2 linked regions of the Acuticoccus sediminis genome follow. The protein of the gene in region 2 binds, or shares a complex with, the protein of the main gene of each other region. Links are inferred from orthologs where the notes say so. Each region holds a gene or a part of one and is shown on either strand. Other genes may lie near its edges.

What was found.
Region 1: the proteins of ccmE (region 2) and ccmB are in contact, whole or in part, in a solved structure (PDB 8CE8), measured with the Escherichia coli proteins. The link is inferred for Acuticoccus sediminis from one-to-one orthologs.

The regions. Positions count from the first base shown.
Region 1 is NZ_QHHQ01000005.1:365,801-369,110, reverse strand. What follows is about bases 142-3,141. They hold ccmB (heme exporter protein CcmB), read right to left. Parts: upstream 1,969-3,141; coding sequence 1,315-1,968; downstream 142-1,314. Other genes in these bases: acnA (aconitate hydratase AcnA), read left to right, coding at 2,768-3,141; ccmA (heme ABC exporter ATP-binding protein CcmA), read right to left, coding at 1,971-2,666; DLJ53_RS23325 (heme ABC transporter permease), read right to left, coding at 427-1,182; ccmD (heme exporter protein CcmD), read right to left, coding at 272-427; DLJ53_RS23335 (DsbE family thiol:disulfide interchange protein), read right to left, coding at 142-282. Also shown: more of DLJ53_RS23335, read right to left, coding at 1-141; more of acnA, read left to right, coding at 3,142-3,310. UniProt on the Escherichia coli protein: Required for the export of heme to the periplasm for the biogenesis of c-type cytochromes.
Region 2 is NZ_QHHQ01000003.1:703,739-706,917, forward strand. The notes cover bases 179-3,047. They hold ccmE (cytochrome c maturation protein CcmE), read right to left. Parts: upstream 1,938-3,047; coding sequence 1,419-1,937; downstream 179-1,418. Other genes in these bases: DLJ53_RS17400 (heme lyase CcmF/NrfE family subunit), read right to left, coding at 179-1,411; ccmI (c-type cytochrome biogenesis protein CcmI), read right to left, coding at 2,169-3,047. Also shown: more of DLJ53_RS17400, read right to left, coding at 1-178; more of ccmI, read right to left, coding at 3,048-3,179. UniProt on the Escherichia coli protein: Heme chaperone required for the biogenesis of c-type cytochromes. Transiently binds heme delivered by CcmC and transfers the heme to apo-cytochromes in a process facilitated by CcmF and CcmH.

The sequences.
Region 1 (3,310 bases), on a different replicon or contig from region 2:
CGTCCTGGCGAGCTCCACCAGCAGCGGATGCTCGATCCGGCATGGCCCGCACCACGACGCGAAGATGTTCACCAGCGTCACCTTGCCCTTGAAGGTGGCCGGGTCGACGCCGGCCGCGTCCGGGAGTAGGGCGGCGAACGTCGTCGCCGGCGCGTCGCGGCCGATCAGTGCCGAGGGGATGACCGAGCGGTCCTCCCCGTCACCGACGCGCAGCGCGAAGACGGCCGCGAGCCCGGCGAATACCAGCAGGGGGACGGCGAGGAGGAGGCGGCTAGCGCGCACGGCCGATCCTCTCGGCCGAGCGCTCGGCACGCGCGAGGTCGCGCTTCGCCGCGATCCGGCTCAGCACCGCCCACAGGACGAGGCCGAGGATGGCGCTGAAGACGATGGCGTAGGCGGATATCACGTACGGGGCGTACTGGCCCATCAACCGGCACTCCGGGCGGTGCGAAGCCGCAGCGAGCGGGCGCGGCGGCGGATCAGCTCCGTGCGCATCGCCGCGAGATGCAGCGTCATGAAGAGGAGGGTGAAGGCGAGCGCCATCACCAGCAGCGGCGTCAGCATCGAGGCCGGCATCGCCGGACCGTCGAGCCGGATGACGCTGGCGCCCTGGTGGAGCGTGTTCCACCAGTCGACCGAGAACTTGATGATCGGGATGTTCACGAAGCCGATCAGCGTGGCGATGGCGGTGATCCGCGCGGCGCGCACCGGCTCGTCGATCGCCCGCACCAGGGCGATGAGGCCGAGGTACATGAAGAAGAGGATGAGCATCGAGGTGAGGCGGGCGTCCCACACCCACCAGGCGCCCCACATGGGCTTGCCCCAGATGGCGCCCGTCGCCAGCGTCGCGACGGTGAAGACTGCGCCGATCGGCGCCGCGCAGCGCGCCGCGACGTCGGCCAGCGGGTGGCGCCACACGAGGGTGCCCAGCGAGGCGGAGCACATCACGAGGTAGGCCATCAGCGAGATGTAGGCGGACGGCGCGTGGATATACATGATCCGCACCGTCGAGCCCTGCTGGTAGTCCTCCGGCGAGGCCCAGAGCGCTAGGTACAGGCCGACGGCCAGCGCCAGCACCGTCGCCACGCCGAGGATCGGCACCGCGCGGTCGGCGATCCCGGCGAAACGGCCGGGGTTGATGATCGACGGCCGCTTCGCAGCCCCTTCACTTACGACGGACATGACCACTCCTGTGGCGCTGATCGTAATTCGTCCAACTCGGCTTTCAAAGTCCGTCCGAAAGCATCGCATGCGCCAGTCCGCCGCGGACGGCCGCGACCGCGTTTCGCCGCGGCGGGCCGGGCCGGCGCGCGGTCAGTCGGCCTCGCGCAGCGCCGCCGCCGCGGCGATGGGGCCGAGCACCGCGAAGAGGAGCGTCGTCGCGCCGAGGAGCGCGAAGGGCGGGCCCACGGCCCGGCCCGCCGCCGCGGCCTCCACGGCGCCGACGCCGAAGATCACCACCGGGATCGACAGCGGCAGCACCAGCACGGCGATCAGCACCCCGGCGCGCCGCAGCGTCACGGCGAGCGCCGCGCCGACGGCTCCGATCAGCGCCAGCGCCGGCGTGCCGAGGACGAGGCTCGCGAGCGTCACAGCCAGCAGGCCCGGAGGAAGGTTGAGGAGGATGCCCGCGAGCGGCGTCGCGGCGATGAGGGGGAGGGCGGCCGCCGTCCAGTGCGCCGCCGCCTTGGCGAGGACCACCAGGACGAGCGGCGTGTCGGCGAGGCGGAGCTGGTCGAGCGTCCCGTCCTCGTGGTCGGCCTGGAACAGCCGCTCGAGGCCCAGGAGCAGCGCCAGCAGCATCGCGATCCACAGGAGCGCCGGGCCGATGCGCGCCAGCAGAGGAAGGTCCGGCCCCAGCGCGAACGGCGCGACCGCCGTCACCGCCAGATAGAAGATGACCCCGACGCCGCCGCCGCCGCCCGCGCTCCACGCGAGGCGCACGTCGCGCATGTAGAGCGCGAGCAGCCTCATTCCGCCTCCGCCACGGCCGGGGCGGCGTCTTCGGACGGCGCGGCGGCCGAGGTGAGGTCGAGTGTCACGGTGTCGATACCGAGCGGCTCGTGCGTCGCGGCGAGGATCATGCCGCCGCCGGCGACGTGCTCGGCCATCAGCGCGGCAAACGCCGCGCGCGATGCGGCGTCGAGCCCGGCGGTCGGCTCGTCGAGCAGCCAGACCGGCCGGCGCACCGCCACGAGCCGCGCGAGCGCCAGGCGGCGCCGTTGCCCCTGGCTGAAGAGCTGCGCGGGCGTGTCGATCAGCGTCAGCAGACCGACGCGGTCGAGCGCGCTCTCTATCGAGGCATCGATATCCACAGCACCGGCGGCTTCGGCCGCGTTGCCGGACCAGTCGCCGATGTCCGGGGCGTCGAGCGTGCGGATCCAGAATCGCACGTTCTGGTCGGCGGTTAGCGGCAGCTTGATCGCATTCTGGTGTGCGACGAGATGCATCGCCCGGAACGGCGGGCCGTCGACGCCGGACAGCCGGATGGTGCCGGAACGCGGGCGAATCAGCCCGGCGACGGTGCGCAGCAGGGTCGACTTGCCGGCGCCGTTCGCGCCGACCACCGCCATCGCCTGGCATCCGGCGACGCGGAGGCTTATGTCCTTGAGAACCCGCCGACCGCCCCGTTCGACGTCGAGTCCGTCAACTTCTAGAGACAGCATGGCGCGCTAATTGTATCGAGTGGGCCGCTGCCGCTTGATCATGGCGTCGATTGGGCGTTTGTAGCGGCAAGTTGCAAATCGTTCCAATGAAGGGGGCCGCCGTGACCCGCTCGCTCGACAGCTTCAAATGCCGAACAGAACTCCAGGTCGATGGCAAGACCTACACCATCTTCGACCTCAAGGCCGCCGAGCGCAACGGACTTTCCGGAGTCTCCCGCCTGCCGATGTCGCTGAAGGTCCTCCTCGAGAACCTGCTGCGCTACGAGGACGGCAACACCGTCACCGCCGACGACATTAAAGCCATTGCAAAGTGGGTCGAGGACAAGAAGTCCGACCGCGAAATCGCCTACCGCCCGGCCCGCGTGCTGATGCAGGACTTCACCGGCGTTCCCGCCGTCGTCGACCTCGCCGCGATGCGCGACGCGACCGAGAGCCTCGGCGCCGACCCGAAGAAGATCAACCCGCTCGTCGAGGTCGACCTCGTCATCGACCACTCGGTCATGGTGGACCACTTCGGCACCCCCTCGGCCTTCAAGCAGAACGTGGAACTCGAGTACGCGCGCAACGGCGAGCGTTACCAGTTCCTGCGCTGGGGCCAGTCCGCCTTCAACAACTTCCGCGTCGTCCCGCCGGGAACCGGCATC
Region 2 (3,179 bases):
GCCAGAGCTCGGCGACGCTGCCGACGATGAGATAGAGGCCGAGTGCGACGCCGAAGGCCGCCGTCAGCGCCGTCTCCTCCCCCGCGAGCCAGGCCGAGATCGCGGCGCCGACCACGGCGATCGCCGCCGCGGGGATCAGCCGCTGCGCCGCCGCCGCCGCGTCGCCCCGCTTCCAGGCGAGGAGCGGCCCGAACGGCAGCACCACGAAGAGCGGCACCATCAGCGGGATGAAGGTGAGGTTGAAGTAGGGCGGGCCGACGGAGATCTTCTCGCCCGTCACCGTCTCCAGCACCAGAGGGTAGAGCGTGCCGACGAGCACCGTCGCGCAGGCGGTCGTCAGGAACACGTTGTTGAAGACGAGCGCGCCCTCGCGGCTCATCGGCGCGAACGCCCCGCCGGCCTTCAGCGTCCCAGCCCGCAGCGCGAACAGCAGGAACGCCCCGCCGATGAAGGTCGCCAGGATCAGGAGGATGAAGAGGCCGCGCGTCGGGTCGGACGCGAAGGCATGCACCGACGTCAGCACCCCCGAGCGGACCAGGAAGGTACCGAGGAGCGACAGAGAGAAGGTGATGATGGCGAGGAGCACCGTCCACACCTTCAAGGCGTCGCGCTTCTCCATCACCGCCGCCGAGTGGAGGAGCGCGGTGCCGGCGAGCCAGGGCATGAACGAGGCGTTCTCGACGGGGTCCCAGAACCACCAGCCGCCCCAGCCAAGCTCGTAGTAGGCCCAGTAGGAGCCCATGGCGATGCCGAGCGTCAGGAAGATCCACGACAGCAGCACCCAGGGGCGAACCCAGCGCGCCCACGCGGCGTCGATCCGCCCCTCGATCAGCGCGGCAACGGCGAATGCGAAGACGATCGAGAAGCCGACATAGCCGACGTAGAGGAGCGGCGGATGGATCGCGAGGCCGATGTCCTGCAGCAGCGGGTTGAGGTCACGCCCCTCGAACGGAGCCGGGAACAGCCGCTCGAACGGGTTGGACGTGGCGAGAATGAACGACAGGAAGGCGACCGAGACCCACCCCTGCACCGAGACCACGCAGGCGCGCAGCGACAGCGCCATGTTGCGTCCGAGCGTCGCCGCCATCAGCCCGAACAGCGTGAGGACGAGGATCCAGAGCATCATCGAGCCCTCGTGGTTCCCCCACACGCCGGCGATCTTGTAGACCAGCGGCTTGGCGGAGTGCGAGTTCTCGTAGACGTTCACCAGCGAGAAGTCGGAGCGCACGTAGGCCGCGGCCAGCGCCACGAAGGCGAAGCCGACGAGGGCGAAGACCGCTCCGGCCGACGGAGCCGCCGTCGCCATCAGCCGCGCGTCGCCGGTCCGTGCGCCGACGATCGGCAGCACCGACTGGACGAGCGCCACGGCAAGCGCAAGGACGAGTGCGAAATGTCCGACCTCGTTCAGCATCGCGGCGTCACTCCTTGGGGATCGTCTGGTCGGGATTCTCGGTCGCCGTCTTGGCGAGGCCCTGCATGCCGGTGCGCGCCTCCTCGCCCTCCTTCCAGCGCCCCTGCGCCTTCAGCGAGTCGACGACCTCCTTCGGCATGTAGTTCTCGTCGTGGCGGGCGAGCACGGTGTCGGCCTTCAGCGTGCCCGACGGGTCCATGACCCCTTCGGTGACGACGCCCTGCCCCTCGCGGAAGAGGTCCGGGAGGATCCCGGTGTAGGCGACGGGGACGTGGTTCACCGTGTCGGTGACGGCGAAGACGACCTCGCCGTCGCTGCCCCGCTGGACCGAGCCTTCCTCGACGAGGCCGCCGAGGCGGACCCGCGCGCCGGCTGGGTGGACGGACTGCTTCAGCTCCGTGGGTGTCGCCGCGTAGGTGATCCTGTCGCCGAGGCCGTAGAGGACGAGCGCCGCCGCAGCCGCGATCGCGAGCCCCGCGACGCCGACGAGGGCGAGACGGCGCGCCTTGCGTCCGCGCCGGGTCATCGGCCGCCCTCCGGGTGCGGCGATGCCGCCATGGCCGCGCCCGTCGCGGCCCGATCGGTTTCGAATGCTGCTCTACGCCCTACTCGTCGCAACGTCGTGTCTCCACCCGGTCCTGTTCTGCGTGCCGTGCTTCTGCGTGCGGCGGGCTCGGCGGTCGGCCGCGCCCGGTGCGTGCCGGCCCATTATGCGCAGACAGCTTATGGGCGCGGCGACCTGGATCAAAGCAGGACGTTAGCGCCCGTCCGTCGCAGGGCCGACGGCTTGCGTGAAGGCGGCCCGGTCCGTCTCGTCGAGCGCGGCGAGGGCCTTCGTCCTGGCCGCCGCGGCGTCCTCGTCCCGGCCGAGGACGCGGTAGGAACGCACGAGACGCACCCACTCGTCGACGCTGCCGCCGTCGGCCTCGAGCCGGGCGGCGAGGCCCTCGACCATGCCCTCGATCTGCGCCGCGCGCTGCTCGGCCGGCAGCGCGGCGATGGCGGCCGCGGCGGACGACGACGGGTTCGGCCCCCCCTGCTGCGCGGCGGGTATGCGGGGTCCGGCCCCCGGTTGGGCCGCGAGCGCGGCGGCCGCCGTGCCGCCCGCGGCGGCGTCGGTCTGCTGCAGGGCGGCGATTTCGGAACGGGCGAGCGGGAGCCAGTTCTCGGTCCCGTCACTCGATTCGAGGAGACTGGCCCAGCGCTTCGCGGCGGCGCCGAGGTCGCCGCGCTGGCGGTCGGCGACCGCGAGGAAGACGCGCGGCGCCACCGCCTCGGGTTCCAGCGCCGACGCCCGCTCGAACAGCGCGACCGCCTCGTCCGGCACGGTGCCGCCGCCGGCGAACATCAGCGCCTGGCCGCGCCCGGTCAGGAGCCGCGCGTCCTCGCCCAGAAGGTCGATGGCGCGGCGATAGGCCTCGGCCGCGTCGGCGAAGCGGGTGAGGCGCAGGTACATCGGCGCGATGGCCGCCCAGCCCTCCCCCTCCTCCGGATGGGCGGCGAGGCGCGCCTCGGCCTGGGAGAGTAGCTCGGCAACGTCGGTCCCGCTGGTCTGCTGGCGTTCCGCGAGGGGTCGGTCGCCGTAGCCGGGCATGCCGAGCGTCAGGTAGCCGGCCACCGTAACGGCGGGGATCAGCACGACGAGGATCGCGGCGACGACCCAGCGGCGCCGGCCGATGGCTGCGGCCTCGCCCGCCTCGCGGTGGGCGCGCAGCAGGCGGCGGGCAACCTCCGTGCGGGCAGCCTTGGCCTCCTCCTCGCCGATGGT